DNA from 2 places in the Chryseobacterium mulctrae genome. Region 1 is predicted to be linked to the other one. Evidence: riboswitches for the same ligand, from Rfam matches in the RefSeq annotation. Region 1 holds a riboswitch; the other holds the start of a gene.
The links. A riboswitch is a leader RNA that binds a small molecule or an ion and turns the genes downstream of it on or off. The one in region 1 is predicted to bind thiamine pyrophosphate.
Positions count from the first base shown of each region.

Region 2: another riboswitch for thiamine pyrophosphate. It lies ahead of thiM (hydroxyethylthiazole kinase); the one in region 1 lies ahead of thiS (sulfur carrier protein ThiS).

Region 1 is NZ_VAJL01000001.1:2,557,831-2,562,759, forward strand. It holds gene FDY99_RS11715 (Crp/Fnr family transcriptional regulator) at 61-774, shown strand; gene panB (3-methyl-2-oxobutanoate hydroxymethyltransferase) at 834-1,649, shown strand; gene FDY99_RS11725 (hypothetical protein) at 1,649-1,972, shown strand; gene FDY99_RS11730 (RluA family pseudouridine synthase) at 1,979-2,656, shown strand; TPP riboswitch at 3,083-3,183, shown strand; gene thiS (sulfur carrier protein ThiS) at 3,241-3,447, shown strand; gene thiC (phosphomethylpyrimidine synthase ThiC) at 3,461-4,929, shown strand, end outside.
Region 2 is NZ_VAJL01000001.1:3,752,671-3,757,599, reverse strand. It holds gene FDY99_RS17475 (SusC/RagA family TonB-linked outer membrane protein) at 1-1,419, opposite strand, end outside; gene FDY99_RS17470 (response regulator) at 1,749-2,105, shown strand; TPP riboswitch at 2,309-2,401, shown strand; gene thiM (hydroxyethylthiazole kinase) at 2,463-3,260, shown strand; gene thiE (thiamine phosphate synthase) at 3,257-3,895, shown strand; gene thiD (bifunctional hydroxymethylpyrimidine kinase/phosphomethylpyrimidine kinase) at 3,892-4,725, shown strand; gene tenA (thiaminase II) at 4,712-4,929, shown strand, end outside.

The sequences.
Region 1 (4,929 bases):
ACATTTTTTTTTGTTTATAGAGTTTAAATGTTCTATTTTTGTGATAAATGTCATATTACAATGTCGCAGGAACAACAGATTGCTATTGAAGAAAGATTCGCAAGGGTTTTTAATGATAAATCCTTTAAAGAAAGACTTTCCAATACTGATTATGAAAGATATATCAACGCAAAAAAGAAACTCGTTTTTCAAAAACACGATATCGTCTTTGACGATGGCGAAACTCCGAAAGGGGTTTACGTGATAGAAAAAGGGGCTGCTAAATTGTCAAAATCAGGATCTTTTGGTAAAGATCAAATTCTTAGATTTATAAAAGAAGGTGATATTATAGGATATCGTGCATTGTTGTGTGGAGAAAATTTTCAGGCAAAGGCAGAAGCAATGACTGATGTTGAATGCACATTCTTACCTGCAGATATTTTTATGGACTTATTAGAAGTTGATCCACAGTTGTCTTTTGTAATGCTTCAGAAAATATCTTATGAATTGGGAGAGTCTTCCAACACGATTACTTTCTTGGCTCAAAAAACAGTAAGAGAAAGATTGGCAGAAATCCTTATTCTTTTAGAACAAAAATTAGGGACAGATCCTGAAGGTTTTATCAAAATTTCTTTAACAAGAGAAGAAATTGCCAACATTATCGGAACTGCTACCGAAAGTGCTATCCGATTGATCTCCGAATTTAAAGGTGACAGTCTCATCGAAGTAGACGGTAGAAACATCAAAATTCTCAACCACGATAAATTAATGAAACTAGGACACGTAGTTTTGTAAAATCCAAATATATAAGTCGGCGAAAGCCGACTTTTTAACTTTAAACAATCATATACATTATGTCTGTTCATTCCGAAATTAAAAGAGTTACTACAGAAACCTTGCGAAAAATGAAATTCGACAAGGAGAAAATAACAATGCTTACCGCTTACGATTTTACAACGGCAAAAATGGTTGACGTCGGTGGTGTTGATACCATTCTTATCGGAGATTCTGCGGCGAATGTAATGGCGGGTTTTGAAACAACACTTCCTATTACATTAGATCAGATGATTTATCACACTCAAAGTGTGGTGAGAGGGGTAGAAAGAGCATTGGTAATTGCAGATCTTCCTTTCGGAACTTACCAAAGTAATCCTGATATCGCACTTGAATCTGCAGTTAGAATGATGAAAGAAGGGGGTGCTCATGCGATTAAAATTGAGGGTGGAAAAGAAATTTCAAAATCAATTAAAAAGATCATCAATGCCGGAATTCCTATTATGGGACATTTGGGATTAACACCACAGTCTATTTATCAGTTTGGAACCTATAAAGTGAGGGCTAAAGAAGAAGCTGAAGCTGAAAAATTAATCAACGATGCAAAATTGCTTGAAGAATTAGGATGTTTTGGGGTTGTTCTTGAAAAAATTCCTGCAGATTTGGCTAAAAGAGTGACGGAAAGTATTTCGATTCCAACAATCGGAATTGGAGCCGGGCCTCATTGTGACGGACAGGTTTTGGTATATCATGATATGGTGGGAATGAACAAAGGTTTCTCTCCAAAATTTTTAAGAAGATACCTAGATTTATATACAGAAATTACGGGAGCAGTTTCTCAATACGTGAAAGACGTGAAAAGTGCTGATTTCCCTAACCAAAATGAAAGCTATTAATGAAAAGTAATTTACAGGCAACACAGGGGATTTTATCAATTTTAGCAATCATTTGTTTAGCTGCAGGTTGGTTTAGAATTTTCCCGGATAATATTAATTATCTTCTTTCAGCAAGATTATTTTATATTTTAATTGGAATCAGTTTTATCGTTCAGGGAAGAATGTTGATGCATACTAAGTTTATGTACCCAATGTACGCTGCGGCAGGTTTGTGTATCATCGGAGCATTTTTACCAATGGATTCAAGTCTTAACGTTATAAAAACGATTGGTCTTTTAGGTGGAGTGGTTATTTCTTTTGTGAGCAGATCACAGAATCGTTAAGGTAGTATGGAAGAACAGATCGTTTTTGAGGATAATCACCTTTTAGTTATCAATAAAAAAGTAGGGCAACTCGTTCAGGGCGATAAAACCGGTGACGAACCTTTACTCGATTCCATTAAAGATTTCATCAAAAAAAGAGATAATAAACCCGGAAATGTTTTTTTGGGTTTGGTACATCGTATCGATCGGCCAACTTCTGGTTTGGTTATTTATGCTAAAACCTCAAAAGCGCTTTCAAGATTGACTCAAATGGTTAAAAACCGAGAAATTAAGAAAACGTATTGGGCGGTTGTAGCTAAAGAAATGATTCCGCAAAGCCAAAGATTGGTTCATTATCTTCAGAAAAACGAAAAAAATAATAAAGCGATCGTTTTTACGAAAGTTACCGAAGGGGCAAAAGAAGCAATTCTTACCTACAATATTATTAAAACTCTGGATAATTATCTTCTTTTGGAAATTGATCTGGAAACCGGAAGACATCATCAAATCAGAGCACAGTTATCAAAAACCGGAGTTCCGATTAAAGGTGATTTAAAATATGGTGCGCCTCGTTCAAATCCGGATGGAGGAATTAATCTTCACGCCAGAAAACTTCAGTTTATACATCCTGTTACAAAAGAGGAGGTAACAATCGTTGCCCCTGTTCCGCAGAATGACGCGATTTGGAGAGCTTGCGAAGAATAATATTAATTTAGAAATAAGTTATAAAATGGAAATTAGAGATAATCTGGTTTCCATTTTTATTTTCTTCAAATCTAGAATTCAGATTTACTTTTCTACTTTTTAGGAGCTTTTTCCCGCTTTCCACTATATCTTTTGGGTTACGGCTCCGCTTCGCTCCCCCGCAACCCAAAAGGATGCCGTTGCGATCGGGGCTAGATGGGAAGTCATTTATTTAAATATTTGAAAACCAAATATAAAGATTGTCATCTTATAAGAATTTCAACTCGAATCTTTCCAGTATAAAATAAAAAGACATCTGCGTGATCTCCAAGATCAGCGAGATAAAAAAAACAATATTTTCAAACATTTAAAACTTCCATCTTCCCTCCCCCAACTTCCCTCTCCTTCAAAAAATTTTGCCCATTTTAAAAAAATGTCTAACTTCGCTCCCAACTTTAGGGGTGTCTGTTGACAAAACAGGCTGAGACTTTACCCTTTGAACCTGATTTCTAGATCATACTAGCGTAGGAAAAAGTGAGATGACTTTGCTGTACATTCTATTGTACAATGATGGGCATTCCTAAAGTGTATTTAAAAATTTAGGAATGGAGCTCACGATCAATCACACACTAAGAAATTTTGATGTACTTCCCAAAACGCTGGAAGCACTTATCGCTATGGAATTACCTGAAAAGAAAAAAGGGATTGCCGTAGCGCTCAACAATCGCATTATTCCGCAGGCATTCTGGGCGGAAACCATTCTCAACAACCAAGATTCAATTTTAATTATCACTGCTACTCAAGGCGGTTAAAAAAAATATTTTTATGGCTCATAAAATCACACGTTCGCCGTTTCCAAACTCAAAAAAAATCTATGTTGAAGGGAAAATTCATCCAATCAATGTAGCGATGCGCGAAATACAGCTAAGTCCGACAAAACTTACCAACGGAACATTAGAACATAATCCACCTGTTACAGTGTATGATACTTCAGGACCTTACACCGATGAAAATTCTGAAATTAATATCGAAAAAGGACTTCCAAGAATTCGTGAACAATGGATTTTGCATAGAAATGATGTCGAAGTTTTAGACGGAATTACCTCAGAATACGGGAAAAAACGTCTTGCCAATTCAAAACTGGATGAGTTGCGTTTTTCTTACAATCACAAACCGAAAGTAGCAAAAGAAGGACAGGAAGTTACTCAATTATACTACGCAAAACAGGGCATTATCACTCCCGAAATGGAATATATTGCCATCAGAGAAAATCAAAGAATCGAGCAACTGGATTCTGTTTCAAAAGACATGGCTTTTCAACATCAGGGAAATAATTTTGGGGCAAGAACTCCGAAAAGCAAAATTACTCCTGAGTTTGTAAGAGACGAAATTGCAGCAGGAAGAGCAATTATTCCCAACAATATCAATCACCCGGAAAGCGAACCGATGATCATCGGACGAAATTTTTTGGTTAAAATTAATGCGAACATTGGAAATAGTGCTGTTTCATCGAGTATTGAAGAAGAAGTAGAAAAAGCAGTTTGGGCTTGCAGATGGGGAGCAGATACAATTATGGATCTGTCAACCGGAAAAAACATCCACGAAACCAGAGAATGGATCATCAGAAACAGTCCGGTTCCGATTGGCACAGTTCCAATTTATCAGGCTTTGGAAAAAGTAAAAGGTGTTGCGGAAGATCTCACTTGGGAAATTTTTAAAGATACTTTGATTGAACAGGCAGAACAGGGAGTTTCGTACTTCACGATTCACGCTGGAGTTTTATTAAGATATATTCATTTAACGGCAAAACGGGTGACGGGAATTGTTTCCAGAGGAGGTTCTATCATGGCAAAATGGTGTTTGTTTCATCATAAAGAAAACTTTTTGTACACTCATTTCGAGGAGATCTGCGAGATCATGAAAAAATATGACGTTGCCTTTTCTTTAGGTGACGGTCTTCGCCCGGGTTCAATTGCAGATGCCAATGATGAAGCGCAATTTGCTGAATTGGAAACTTTAGGTGAACTAACAAAAATTGCCTGGAAACACAATGTTCAGGTAATGATTGAAGGTCCCGGTCATGTTCCGATGCACATGATCAAAGAAAATATGGATAAGCAATTGGAAGTTTGTGACGAAGCTCCGTTTTACACATTAGGTCCTTTAACGACGGATATTGCGCCGGGGTACGATCACATCACTTCAGGAATTGGTGCAGCAATGATCGGTTGGTTCGGTTGCGCGATGTTGTGTTATGTGACTCCGAAAGAGCATTTGGGACTCCCCAATAAAGA
Region 2 (4,929 bases), 1.2 Mb from region 1:
GATACTATGACTTCCGAAAGTCTTTTTATAGTTTAATAAAGCCTCTCCTAAATATCGGTTATAATTTACCGTTCTTCTGCTCGCAATACTTACCTGCCCCGGAATATTGGTAACCAAATTGAAAGTTGGAATGTAACCCGTATTGATATTAAAATTATTTGTAGCACCTCCCGAAATTTTAAAATTTAAACCCGGTAAAATATCGTAAGACATATACATCGTAGACAACAATCTGAACTCATTGGTATCATTAGTTGTATTTTCTAAAGTTCCAATCGGGCTTACTGTAGAGCCCGCCCATCTGTATCTTATGTTTTTCCAGAAATTGGTGTAAAGACCAGCTGACAATTCTGCAACAGGAACCATAGATAGCATTTTATGCGCTTCATTGTCTTTTCCGTCTACTGCAGCTCCATAACTTTGAGAATAACTTGGTCTTAAAGTAATTCCCGCTTTCCATTTATCAGAAATGTTGACATCAATAACTGCACTTAAATTGAATCTATTAAAACCAGTATTTAGCGCCATACCTTCCTGATCAAAATACGCAGCCGAAATCGCATATTTTACATTCTGACTTCCCCCTCTTACCGATAACTGATAATTCTGAATTGCGGCTGGACGATAAAAAGCATCCTGCCAATCAATATTCGCAACCTGATCGGTTCCCCATCTTGGGTCTACCATATAAGTAATATTTGCCAGATTATAATCGGTAGTATTTGCCAGATTAAAATAATTTGCTCTCACTGCATAACTATCAGAAGCTGAATTTCCTGGAGATAAAGCCACCCATCTTTTATTAATAGATTCGGTTGCATAATCAATCCATTCTGCACTGTTCATAATGTCCAGTTTTTTTTCAATAGTCTGAACCCCATAATACTGAGAAAATGAGAATGACGGCTTTCCAGAAACTCCTTTTTTGGTTGTTACAATCACAATTCCGTTAGAACCTCTTGATCCGTACATTGCTGTAGATGCGGCATCTTTTAACACTTCAATCGATTGCACATCATCCGGAGAAATGTTGGCCATATCATCCGCTACCATTCCATCCACTACATAAAGAGGAGAATTACTTGCCGATATCGAAGCCGAACCACGAACTCTGATTTCCAATGGTTCTCCCGGTTTTCCTGAAGTAGCACGGGTTTTAACTCCCGCAATCTGTCCGGTTAATGCCTGATCAACCCGTGAAATAGGACGATCTTTAAAACTTGAGATATTCACTTTTCCGACAGAACCGGTAACTTCTCCTTTTTTTTGTGTTCCATAAGCAATAACGACTACTTCCTCTATCTCCTTTGTTTTAGATTTTGTACTATCTGTGGCCTTATTGGTAGTTTGTTTTTCCTGTGCGAAGATAAAACTTGTGGTACTTAGTAAAATACCAAGAGTTATTATAGATTTCTTCATTTCGTGACTGGTGATTAATAATTATTACTTTTATACTTTCTCGTAAATTAAAACGTAAGAAAAGTTAAATCTGGAAAGACATGATATTTCTCATATTTTTATTTTTATAAAAGTATACTTATCGAAAATTTCTGCTATCCTGCTGTTACCTGCTCAAATCTCTTAAAAAAGAAATACTGGCAAATAATTTATTTAAAGCCAACTTTTAAGCTATATTTTTTCAAAAAAGAAAAGATTTTCAAGCTTATACATGCAGATTTGATACTAATTTGTTTCGAAATATTTTCACACAATCTCAATATTGGCTTTGTTTTTGCCAAGCAAGAGGTATGAAAACAATTTTTATCGTAGAAGATGAGACAGGCATCAGAGATGCATTACAATTGCTCCTGTCATTCGAAAATTATGACGTACGTTCATTTGCAACCGTTGAAGCCTTCAACAATAGAGATCAATCGGTTGTTCCGGATGTTTTTATTTTGGATGTAAGATTACCCGATGGTTCAGGAACCGATTTATGCAATCAAATAAAAGAAAACGAGGCGACCTCAAAAATTCCTGTAATGATTATCAGTGCTCATGCAAAAGCTGAAAATGTAATCAATTCTTGTGATGCCGATGAATTTATTTCTAAACCATTTGACATCGATGATGTTCTTGTTAAAATTGAAAAATTAACAGCTTAATATTCTATCAATTATTATAAATAAAAGCACTCTGAAGCATCTTGTTTTAGGGTGTTTTGTTTTTATTGAAAAAAAGAAATTCAAGGTTTATAAAATCTAAAATTTTCATTTAATACTTGTTTTACTAACTTTTAGATAATTTAATACCATCATAAAATCTTTTGTCGCTTTTGCAGTTAAAGAAATATTTTTCAATACTTTTGTGTACGCTTTAGGGGTATTCTGAAAAGAATTGAGAGAGTCCCTTTGAACCTGATACGGCTTACACCGACGTAGGGAAAAGCAATACGTCATCTTCTAAAATGATGACTGTTGTTCCGGATTTATCCTAAAGCTTTTATTGATAAAAATATTAGAATGGAAAATAATCTTTGGAAAAATATCCTTCAAGTACGTAACACTTCTCCCCTTGTTCACAGTATCACCAATTATGTGGTAATGAACAGCACTGCTAATGCGGTTTTAGCAATTGGCGCATCACCTATAATGGCTCATGCAAAATCTGAAGTGGAAGAAATGGTAAATATTTCGCACTCACTGGTTGTCAATATTGGTACAATCGATGAATATTGGGAAGAATCAATGCTTTTGGCTGCAAAAAAAGCCAATGAATTAAATAAACCCTGGATATTAGATCCTGTTGGAGCCGGAGCAACATCTTACCGTGATTCTGTTTTAAGCAAGATTCTTTCTTTAAATCCTACCGTTATCAGAGGAAATGCTTCTGAAATTATTGCTCTTTCAAAAGCCAGTAAAACCATTACAAAAGGAGTCGACAGTACAGCAAAAAGTAACGAAGCTGTAGAAGCTGCCAAAATATTGGTTCAAAACCACAAATCAATAGTCTGTATTTCAGGAGAAACTGATATCATTATTAGTGAAAATCAAGAAATTCATTTAAAAAATGGTCATCCGATGATGACCAAAGTTACCGGATTAGGTTGTACAGAAACTGCATTAATTGGTTCTTTTATCGGAGTTATAGATAACAAAACAGAAGCTATTATTGCAGCAATGAGTTTATTGGGCATCGCAGGAGAAATCTCATCTAAACAAAGTGCAGGTCCGGGAAGTTTACAACTCAATATCATTGATAAACTATACAATATTACAGAAGATGAGTTTTATAATCATTTAAAAATAGTAAAACAATGATCTTAAAACCATCATTTCCTTATCAGCTGTATTTGGTGATTTCAGAGAAAGATTGTTTAGGGAAAGATTTTCTTGAAGTTGCAGAAAAATCGATTTTAGGAGGCGTTGATATTATTCAATTGCGTGAAAAAAATACCTCAACAGAAGATTTTCTTCGGAAAGCATTTGCATTAAAAGAGATTACCGTTAAATACAATATTCCGCTTATTATTAATGATCATTTTGAGCTTGCTGAAAAAATTGATTCAGCAGGAATTCATGTCGGGAATAATGATAAATCTCCGGCAAGTCTCAGAAATGAAGTGTTCTTTAAAGATAAAATGATTGGATATTCTATTGAATATTTGAGCCAACTTGAAAATGTAAACACAGAATTGTCAGATTACCTGGGAATCAGTCCCATATTTAGCACCGACACCAAAAAAGACACAGTGACAGAATGGGGATTCGAAGGTTTATTAAAAATAAGATCTCTTACAGACAAACCGCTCGTTGCCATCGGAAATATCAATTCTTCAAACGCAACCTCCATTATAAAAGCTGGAGCAGATGCATTAGCTGTTGTATCTGCGATTTGCAGTGCCCAAAATCCTGAAAAAGCAGCATACGAAATTAAAAATGAAATAGTAAAATGAAAAAATATACTTATCCTACCGTTCTTACGATCGCAGGTTTTGACGGCAGTGGCGGCGCAGGAATACAGGCTGATATCAAAACATTTTCAGCTTTGGGATGTTATGCAACATCGGTACTTACTGCACTTCCTGTTCAAAACACAATGGGCGTAAGAAAAATATATCCTATTCCGATGGAAGCTGTAGCAGAGCAGATAGAAGCTGTACTCGACGATATTTTTCCTGATGCCATTAAAATCGGGATGGTTCACACTTCTCAATTAGTTGAAACTATTGTAAAAACTTTAAGTAAATATCCAAAAATCCCCATTGTATTTGATCCCGTTATGGTTGCCACAAGCGGACATCGTTTGATTGAAGAAGAAACCATTCAAACTATCGTTGAACAATTATTTCCTATCGCAGAAATTATCACACCGAATATGGATGAAGCTTCGATATTGGCAAAAATGGAAGTAAAAACGTTAGAAGATATGAAAATTGCAGGTGAAAAGATCTTAAGATCAGGCTGTAAAAATATTCTTCTTAAAGGCGGACATCAGGAATTGCCTACTGTTACTTCATTATTGTTTGAAGAAAACGGTAAACAATCTAGTTTTGAAACTATAAAATTTGCTACGAATAATACTCACGGTTCCGGCTGTACACTTTCTTCGGCAATTGCGGCTTATATTGCACGAGGCGAAAATTTGTATCATTCGGTTGAATTGGCACAACAATATGTTTTTGAAGCCATTAAAAACGGAAAAGATGTTGTTGTCGGAAAAGGAAATGGTCCCCTTAATCACTTTTTTAATCCTCATAAAATAATTAAAAATGAATTGGTCTAAATTAACCTGGAAACAAACTGAAGAGCGGTATCAAGCTATTCTTACCATGCCTTTTGTTTCTCAATTGGCAGACGGAAGTCTTCCCAAAGAAAAATTTCAGTTTTACATGGCTCAGGATTCTTTATACCTTGAGCATTTCGGAAGAGCATTGGCGCTGATTGCAGCAAGAGCGCATGACATCAGTAATACCTTGCAATATCTGAA